DNA from 2 places in the Variovorax sp. efr-133-TYG-130 genome. Region 2 is predicted to be linked to the other one. Evidence: riboswitches for the same ligand, from Rfam matches in the RefSeq annotation. Region 2 holds a riboswitch; the other holds the start of a gene.
What was found. Region 2 has a riboswitch for manganese ahead of QRN67_RS23630 (TMEM165/GDT1 family protein). Riboswitches for the same ligand answer to the same signal wherever they lie in the genome.
Positions count from the first base shown of each region.

Region 1: it holds a riboswitch for manganese, as region 2 does, so the genes downstream of both, mntP (manganese efflux pump MntP) here and QRN67_RS23630 (TMEM165/GDT1 family protein) in region 2, are expected to answer to the same signal.

Region 1 is NZ_JARVTD010000003.1:372,798-377,205, forward strand. It holds gene QRN67_RS03815 (sensor domain-containing diguanylate cyclase) at 1-1,207, opposite strand, end outside; gene QRN67_RS03820 (hypothetical protein) at 1,646-1,849, opposite strand; gene mntP (manganese efflux pump MntP) at 2,024-2,593, opposite strand; yybP-ykoY riboswitch at 2,608-2,778, opposite strand; gene QRN67_RS03830 (LysR substrate-binding domain-containing protein) at 3,061-3,966, opposite strand; gene QRN67_RS03835 (FMN-dependent NADH-azoreductase) at 4,100-4,408, shown strand, end outside.
Region 2 is NZ_JARVTD010000029.1:161,070-165,477, reverse strand. It holds gene QRN67_RS23645 (IMPACT family protein) at 1-219, opposite strand, end outside; gene metW (methionine biosynthesis protein MetW) at 256-846, opposite strand; gene metX (homoserine O-succinyltransferase MetX) at 843-2,090, opposite strand; gene QRN67_RS23630 (TMEM165/GDT1 family protein) at 2,308-2,871, opposite strand; yybP-ykoY riboswitch at 2,891-3,069, opposite strand; gene rbp (RNA-binding regulator) at 3,329-3,868, shown strand; gene QRN67_RS23620 (SDR family oxidoreductase) at 3,952-4,408, opposite strand, start outside.

The DNA of each region.
Region 1 (4,408 bases), on a different contig from region 2:
GGCCGACCAGCGGCGCGTTGTTGTGCAGCGCGCGCACGTGCGCATTGACGAAGGTGTAGCGCAGCGACGCATCGATGTGCGAGACCATCGCGGGAATGTTGTCGGCAATGGTGCGAACCTGCGCCTCGCTGTGCGCCAGGCTCTGCTCGGTGGCGCGGCGCTGCTTCATCAGCTCGTCGAAGGTGCGGGCGAGATCACCGATCTCGTCGTGCGCGTACTGCATGGGCGCCTCGATCTCGTGGGGCGACCGCTGCGCCACCTGCATGTGATGGTGGAGTTCGGCCAAAGGCCGCAGTTGCCGGCGCACCACGCCCAGCGCCAGCGCGCCCGCGGTCAGCGCCAGCAGCACGGCACCGATCCACGCGGCACGCTCGATGGCGTCGACACGGGCGAAGGCCTCGGCGCTGGGGTACATCGAGCCGACGATCCAGTTCGTCTGCTCGGTGCGGTCGAAGGCGTAGAGGCCGGGCACGCCGCGCTCGTCGACGCCTTCGCTCGTGCCCTCGAAGCCCGCGATCGCCCGCAGCACCTGCGGCCCGGCTCCGCCTTCGGCCTGCACATGGTTCAGGATGCGCGACGTGCGCGGATGGTCGATCACGATGCCGTCGGTGGTCGTGATGAACAGGTAGCCCGTCTTGCCGATCTTGACCTCGGCGAGCGCGCCCAGCACGTTGCGGTCCTTGAGGTTGATGGCCCCGGAAATCACGTACCGCACCTGCCCTGCACCGTCGAGCACCGGCGCGGTGATCGCCACCTGCGCCAGGCCGTTCAGCCGGTTGCGGTAGGGCTGCGAAATGATGCCGGCCTTGGAGGCCACCGTCTGCTGGAAATAGGCGCGGTCCCTGATGTTCACGCTGCCGATGGGCACCGCGCCGCTCTGGTTGGCGACCAGGTTGCCTTCCATGTCGATGAAGGCGACGTTGTCGAAGGCCTGCTTGAGCGCCGCGTGCTTCTCCAGAAAGGCCTGCAGCGGCTCGGCGTCCTTGAAGTCCTGGGCCACCACGCTGTCGCCGAAAGTCTGCAGCAGGATGCGGCGGCTGCTCAGTTTCTGGTCGATCGCGTCCGCGACGGCGGACACCCTGGCCAGCTGCTCGCCGGCGATGGAAGCGCGCAGGCTGGACTTGACGAAATGCAGCGCGCAGGTCGCGATCGTGAAGGTGGCGGTGAGAACCACCGCCGCCACCCCGAGGCTGAGGCGTGTGTGCAAACCGAAGCGCAGTTTCGAAGGGCCCGAGGGATTCATTATTGGTCTTGTTCAAGCTGCCGAGGCGTGTGCAGCGGGAGTCTCCGGCGACAGTATCGGGGCCTTCCATATCCCGATTTCCCCCCCCCGACATCTCGTGCGTCGAAGATTTTAGACTTCGGGCCGCGGTTTCTCCGGACGGCGATTCTGCAGCTGCAAGATGGCTTGTGGAACGGCGAGCGCCTCCTGCCCGAGGGGTTCGTCAAGTTCGTGAGCACCGTCGCTTCGACGTGGGCGGCCGACAAGCGCCCCATCTATGGCGGCTTCTTCTGGGTCAACGGCACGGGCGCCTGCTCGGCCTTGACAAGGGAGAGGCGGCATCGGCAACCAGCCTGCGGAAAGCCCTGTCGCTGCTGATGCAGGGCGTATTGGCGTCGCAGCGATAGCGAGGCAGGCAGCCCTTCAACGCTCGGGCTTGCTCAGGAGCGTTGGAACCACATACCCGTCGCGGTACACGCCTTCGATGCTCCCCTCCACCCGATCGGTCGAATGCGCTGCCACGAACTTCCCTTCCGCTTGCCGGTAGACGACGATGGTGCAGGACGAGCGCTTGCTGAGAATGCGGGCAACGCCTGTGGCCTGGCGAAGGGTCGGGTACGTCTCCATGGAGATCCTTGTCTAATTCCCCGGATCGTAGTCTTAAGGTACTCAGGATTCGCTCGGGGCTTGTCCTGAGCAGCTCGGACACGTGATCCGAAATGGCCGGAATTCGTGATTTATTCACATTTTCACGCAATACCTCCGTCGTGTGTTTACATCGGTATCAACCGATGCCCGGCTTCAGGCCAGCCCGTTCAGATGCTCATAGAGGATGAAGAACCCGATGCCGATCAGCAGCACGCCGCCGACGATCTCGGCGCGCTTGCCGACGACGGCGCCCAGCACGCGTCCCACCATCACGCCAAGCGTCACCATGGTCAGCGTAGCGAGGCCGATGGCGAGCGCGGTCCAGGCGATGTTGACGTTGATGAAGGCCAGCCCGACGCCCACGGCCATCGCGTCGATGCTGGTCGCGAAACCGGTGATGGCCAGGGTCCAGAAGGAGTTGCGGCTGGGCTTGTCGTCCACTGCGTCGGGCGTGCCGCAGCCCTCCCAGATCATTCGCAGGCCCAGCACGCTGAGCAGCGTGACCGCGATCCAGTGGTCCCAACGTTCGACGTAACTGGCGGCGGCCAGGCCGGCAGCCCAGCCGATGACGGGCGTTATCGCCTCGATGACGCCGAAGATGAGACCCGTGCGCAAGGCTTCGCGCCAGGAGGGTTTGCGCAGTGCTGCGCCCTTGCCGACGGCAGCGGCGAAAGCATCCGTCGACATGGCGAATGCAAGAAGGATCGTGGAGGCAATGTTCATTTTGGAAGTAGCAAGCAAGGCCGGTTCAAGACGCCGCGGCGCACGAACCCGCCGGCCAAAGCCGCGTCCATGCACCGCTGGTCTCGCCAACCTTTCGGCTGCTCACGCCACGGTCGCAAGGTGCGAACCGAGTATGTTGACGTGAACGCTTCCGAAGTCCGGAAGCCGGCTACTCCCCAAGGGAGCGGCGATTCTAATCGCCTGCATTGAAAGGGCTCCGCGACAGCGCCTGCGCCGGGCGTAGGGCTTTGCGGCTTGCAACGCGGTGAGCTCTTGTTCGCTCGGGCATGCCGCTTTAAGCGCCGCATAAGTTTCGGCCGAAACAATCAGCGCCGGTAGCCCACTCTTTCCTCCCTCCTCCAGGGCTACCCTTCAACCCGCTCAGGCGGGTTTTTCTTTGGCTGGCCAGCCATGCTGTGTGCATTCTTCCGAGGTGCGCGCGACATGTGGCGGCCCGTTGTGCTTCCTCATGCCCCGCTTCCATCCAGCGGCTGCAGCCCCTTCACCCAGTCGAATACCGCCGCCACGGCGGGCTCCGATCGCCGCGCCTCGGGGCACACCAGATGGAACGGCAGCCCCGGCAGTTCCGGGCCGAAGGGCTTCACCAGGTTGCCTGCGCGCAGTTCGTCCGCGATCAGCGCCAGGCTCATCAGCGCCACGCCCTGGCCCTGCAGCGCGGCCGACACGGTGTGCGTTTCGTCCGAGAACACCGGCCCCGCAGATACGTCGAGACCGGCCACCTGCGCCTCCTGCTGCCATTCCGTCCACGTGCCCGGCTGGCTCCTGCTGCCGGGCAGCGCGAAGTGCAGCAGCGTGTGCCGCACCAGGTCGCTCCGCTTCTTCAGCTTGAGCACAGGGCTGCACGCTGGCGCAAACACGTTGTCGAACAGCTTCTCGGCCACCATGCCCGGCCACTGGCCGCGTCCGTAGCGGATGGCGATGTCGGCGGTAACGCCGTCGAGCGCCACCGCCTCGTGCGATGCGTGGATGCGCAGGTCCAGCTTCGGATGCAGCGCACGCAGGGCGCCGACTCTCGGCAGCAGCCAGCGGGCCGCAACGGCCGGCGTGGCCGACAGCGTGATGGCCTGCCGCTGCGGCGGTGCCCGCAGCCGTGCCACTGCGTTGGCCATTGCATTGAACGATTCGCTCAGCACCGCCTGCAGTTCGCGCCCCTGCGGCGTGAGCACCAGTTGCCTCGGTTGACGGATGAAGAGCGCGACGCCGAGCGAGTCTTCCAGTTGGCGCACCTGATGGCTGATGGCGGTCGGCGTGACCGACAACTCGCTGGCTGCGAGCTTGGCGCTGCAATGCCGCGCTGCCGCCTCGAAGGCACGCAGCGACGCCAGCGGCGGGAGTTGGCGAAGGTTGCTCATGGATGAATTGATTTTTTAGCAGCGAAAAGAATTCATCGTTTGTTGGGCCTCGGATGGTTGGATAGATTGAGAACCCTGTCAAGTCGACAGCTGAACCAGTTTCATCCCACCAGGCAACAACGAGGACCCGAACATGACCACCCTGCTCCACATCGACGCCAGCGCCCGCCCGGGCTTTTCTGGCACGCATGCGCACGGCTCGCACTCGCGCCGGCTCAGCCGGCATTTCGTATCGGCCTGGCGCGCGGCACGGCCACACGATGAGGTGATCTACCGCGACATCGGCGAAACGCCGCCGGGCCACGTCACCGGCGAATGGATCGCCGCGGGCTACACCCCGGCCGCCGAGCGCGAGCCGTGGATGCATGCAGTACTCGCGGAGAGCGACACGCTGATCGCCGAAGTGCGCCGCGCCGACCTGCTCGTGATCGGCGTGCCGATG
Region 2 (4,408 bases):
TCCCGCGGTGCCGCCGGGCTCGCCGTCGTCGTTCGCGGCCGACTGGCCGCCGGCCATCAAGGCCCAGCACACATGCGCGGCAGCGGGATGTTCGGCGCGCAATGACGCGACCACGTCCAGTGCGGCCGCGCGGTCGGCCACCGGCTGCACGCAGCCGATGAAGCGGCTTTTCTTGATGAGCAGTTCGCTGTGAACCGGCTGCGCCAGCGTGAAGCTCATGCGTTGCGGTCCACGTCCGTCACGGGCATCAGGGGCTCAGCCGCCGCCGCGCTCGAACTTGAAGACCGCGGTGCCGGCGCGCGCGTTGGGCAGCCAGCGCACGTCGCGGCCGTCCTGCAGGCCGAAGGCGTCGAGCACGCGCAGGTTGTTCTTGCCGGCCAGCACCTCGAAGTCCTTGAAGGTGCCGACGCGGATGTTGGGCGTGTCGTACCACTGGTAGGGCAGGCGGCGCGTCACCGGCATGCGGCCGCGCGCCACGCTCAGGCGGTTGGGCCAGTGCGCGAAGTTGGGGAAGGCGACAATGCCGATGCGCCCCACGCGCGCGGTCTCGCGCAGCATCACCTCGGCATTGCGCAGGTGCTGCAGCGTGTCGATCTGCAGCACCACGTCGAAGGAGGCGTCGTCGAACATCGACAGGCCTTCGTCGAGGTTGAGCTGGATCACGTCGACGCCGCGGCGCACGCACTGCAGCACGTTGCCGTCGGCAATTTCCACGCCGTAGCCGGTGCAGCCGCGCTCGCGCTGCAACAGGTCGAGCAGGGCGCCGTCGCCGCAGCCGAGGTCGAGCACGCGCGAGCCCTGGGGCACCAATTGCGCGATCAGTCGTTGATGTTCGAGGTCGCTCATGCAGTGGTACTCCCCCCCAGGCTTGCCGCTTCGCGTGCTGCGCCAACCCCCTTCAGGGGGCCCGCGCCTTGGGGCGGCCCGGCGGCGCTCGTCTCCTTGGCGACGCGCTCGAAGTACGAGCGCACCACGCCCATGTAGCGCACGTCGTCGAGCAGGAAGGCGTCGTGGCCGTGCGGCGCGTCGATCTCGGCATAGCTCACGTTGCGGCGGTTGTCGAGCAGCGCCTTCACGAGTTCGCGGCTGCGCGCGGGCGAGAAGCGCCAGTCGGTCTTGAAGCTCACGAGCAGGAACTTGGCCGTGGCGTTGGCGAACGCGGTACTGAGCTTGCCGCCGTGGCTGCGCGCGGGGTCGAAGTAGTCGAGCGCGCGGGTGATGAGCAGGTAGGTGTTGGCGTCGAAGTACTCGCTGAACTTGTCGCCCTGGTAGCGCAGGTAGCTTTCGATCTGGAACTCGACGTCCTGCGTGGAGTAGCGGTAGTCGAGCCCCGCGGCCTCGCCTTCGACGGCGCTGCGCAGGATGCGGCCGAACTTCGCGTTCATCACGTCGTCGCTGAGGTAGGTGATGTGGCCGATCATCCGAGCGATGCGCAGGCCGCGCTTGGGCACCACGCCGTGTTCGTAGAAGTGGCCGCCGTGGAAGTCGGGGTCGGTGACGATGGCGCGGCGCGCAACCTCGTTGAAGGCGATGTTCTCGGCCGTGAGGTTGGGCGCGCTGGCCACCACCACGGCGTGGCGCACGCGACCGGGGTACTGCAAGGTCCACGACAGCGCCTGCATGCCGCCGAGGCTGCCGCCCATGACGGCGGCGAGCGTCTCGATGCCGAGCGCGTCGAGCAGCGCGGCCTGCGCGTCGACCCAGTCCTCGACCGTGACCACCGGGAAGTCGGCGCCGTAGACGCGGCCGGTGGCGGGGTTGACGTGCATCGGGCCGGTCGAGCCGAAGCAGGAGCCGAGGTTGTTGACGCCGATCACGAAGAAGCGGTCGGTGTCCACCGGCTTGCCCGGGCCCACCATGTTGTCCCACCAGCCTTCGGAACGGGCCTGGCCCTGGTAGACGCCCGCCACATGGTGCGAGGCATTGAGCGCATGGCACACCAGCACCGCGTTGCTGCGATCGGCGTTCAGGGTGCCGTAGGTTTCGTAGGCGAGCGTGTAGTCGCTGATCGATGCGCCGCTGCGCAGGGCCAGCGGGCCCGCGAACTGCATCGACTGCGAAGTGACGACCAAGGGAGGTGACGACGACATGAATGAAAAACCCGGCCTCGCCAAAAACGAGCCGGGTCTGCCGCGCCTGTCTTTAGCTGGATTTATAAAGCGCCCGCAAGCTGAAGCAAATCGGCGCAGCGCGAGTATATCCCCCAGGCTGCGCGCACTGCGTGTCGCTTCGCCAACCCCCTTCGGGGCAACACCTGCGGCCCGGCGAAGCCGGTTCCGCGGTGTTTCTGGAAGGGGCTCTGCTTTCTTACCAGCCGATGATCATGATCACGCCCAGCACCAGGAAGATCGCGGCCGAGATGCCGTGCACGAGCTTGATCGGCACGCGGCGAACGATCTTGTCGCCCAGCCACACCACCGGCGCGTTGGCCAGCATCATGCCCAGCGTGGTACCCGCGACCACCCAGAAGTAGTCCTGCGTGAAGCGGGCGGCCAGCATGACGGTGGCGATCTGGGTCTTGTCGCCCATCTCGGCGAGGAAGAACGCGATCACGGTGGTGCCGAAGACGCCGAACTTGGACACGCCCGGGGCATCGTCTTCGTCGAGCTTGTCGGGAATCAGCATCCACACCGCCATCGCGATGAACGAGCCGCCGAGAATCCAGCGCAGCACCTCGGGTCCGAGCCAGCGCGTGATGTAGTTGCCCACGGCACCCGCCAGGGCGTGATTGATGATGGTGGCGGCGAAGATGCCGAGGACGATCGGCCAGGGCTTCCTGAAACGGGCTGCGAGCAGGAGGGCCAGGAGTTGGGTCTTGTCGCCCATTTCGGCGAGCGCAACGACGCCGGTCGCAACGAGAAAAGCTTCCATTTTTTGAACGTGGGGTTTCTTGGCCGAAGGACGCAATTGACCGTGCAACACCTTCGGCCATATTCCCGAAGTTGCACGGTCAAAGGTCTCGCCAGGTGTTTTCTCACTGCACGCGCCATGTCCTGTGGGGCAGGACAAGTCTGTTGACGCGGGCCCCTCTCGCAGATCGGAAGGCGGCTACTCCCCAATGACGGGCGAGATTCTACCTGTAGCGCCAAGGGCCTGACCCGATCTTGTAAGCGGGCGCTAGCTTTTGATTGTTTTCACAGGCGCTACCTCAAGAAGCAAATTCCTGCTTGCTTTTCGGATATTTCACCCATAATGCACGAGCCTCCCACTTCATTTTGGTGGGGAGGCAGTTCGGTGATCGGTCAGTTTCGCGCGACTCGACGCTCTCGTTTGAGTGATGCTTTCGGGACTCCATCGCTTTTCTTGATGTGTTTATAGGAGTCCCTTGATGGGCAACAAACTGTACGTCGGCAACCTGCCTTACTCGGTGCGCGACGGTGATCTCGAACAGGCCTTCGGCCAGTTCGGCGCAGTGACCAGCGCCAAGGTCATGATGGAGCGCGACACCGGCCGCTCGAAGGGCTTCGGCTTCGTCGAGATGGGCAGTGACGCGGAAGCACAGGCCGCCATCAACGGCATGAACGGCCAGCCCCTGGGCGGCCGCAGCGTCGTCGTCAACGAAGCACGTCCCATGGAAGCACGCCCCCCCCGTAGCGGTGGCGGCGGCTACGGCGGCGGCGGTGGTGGTTATGGCGGCGGTGGTGGCGGTGGCTACGGCGGCGGCGGTGGTGGCGGCTACGGTGGTGGTGGCGGCGGTGGCCGCTCCGGCGGTGGCGGCGGCTACGGCGGCGGTGGCCGCAGTGGCGGCGGCGGCGGTGGTGGCGACGGCGGTTTCCGCAGCCCCTACGGCGCCGGCCCCCGTGGCGGTGGCGGCGGTGGTCGCAGCGGTGGTGGCGGTGGCTACGGCGGCGGCAACAGCGGCTACTGAGTCCTGCACCTCGACGCACAGAAAAGACAAAAGGCTCCTTCCGGAGCCTTTTTCTTTGGCCGCCCGCTTTTCCTCGCGCCGGTTCAGGCCTCGCCGCTTCGCTTCTTGCGGCCGCGCCCCTGTACCGCGCGGTCGAGCACGGCATTCGGCAGCATGCGCATGATCTTGGCGACCACGCCCATCTGCCACGGAATCACGCGGTAGCTCGTGCCCGACTCAATGGCACGCAGCGCCTGGGCGGCAAAGTCTTCGGCCTTCATGAGGAAGGGCATCCCGTAGCGGTTGCCCTGCGTCAGCGGCGTGTCGATGTAGCCGGGGCAGAGGGTGACCACCTTCACGCCGCTGTTGTGCAGTTCGCCGCGCAGGCTCTCGCAGTACGCGACCACGCCGGCCTTGCTTGCGCAGTAGGCCCCGTGGCCGGGCAGGCCGCGGATGGATGCAACGCTGCCGATGCCGACCAGCCGCCCGCTGCCGCGCTGCACCATCGCCCGCACGAACGGATGGAAGGTCGCCGCCAGCCCGACGTTGTTGGTGGCGAAG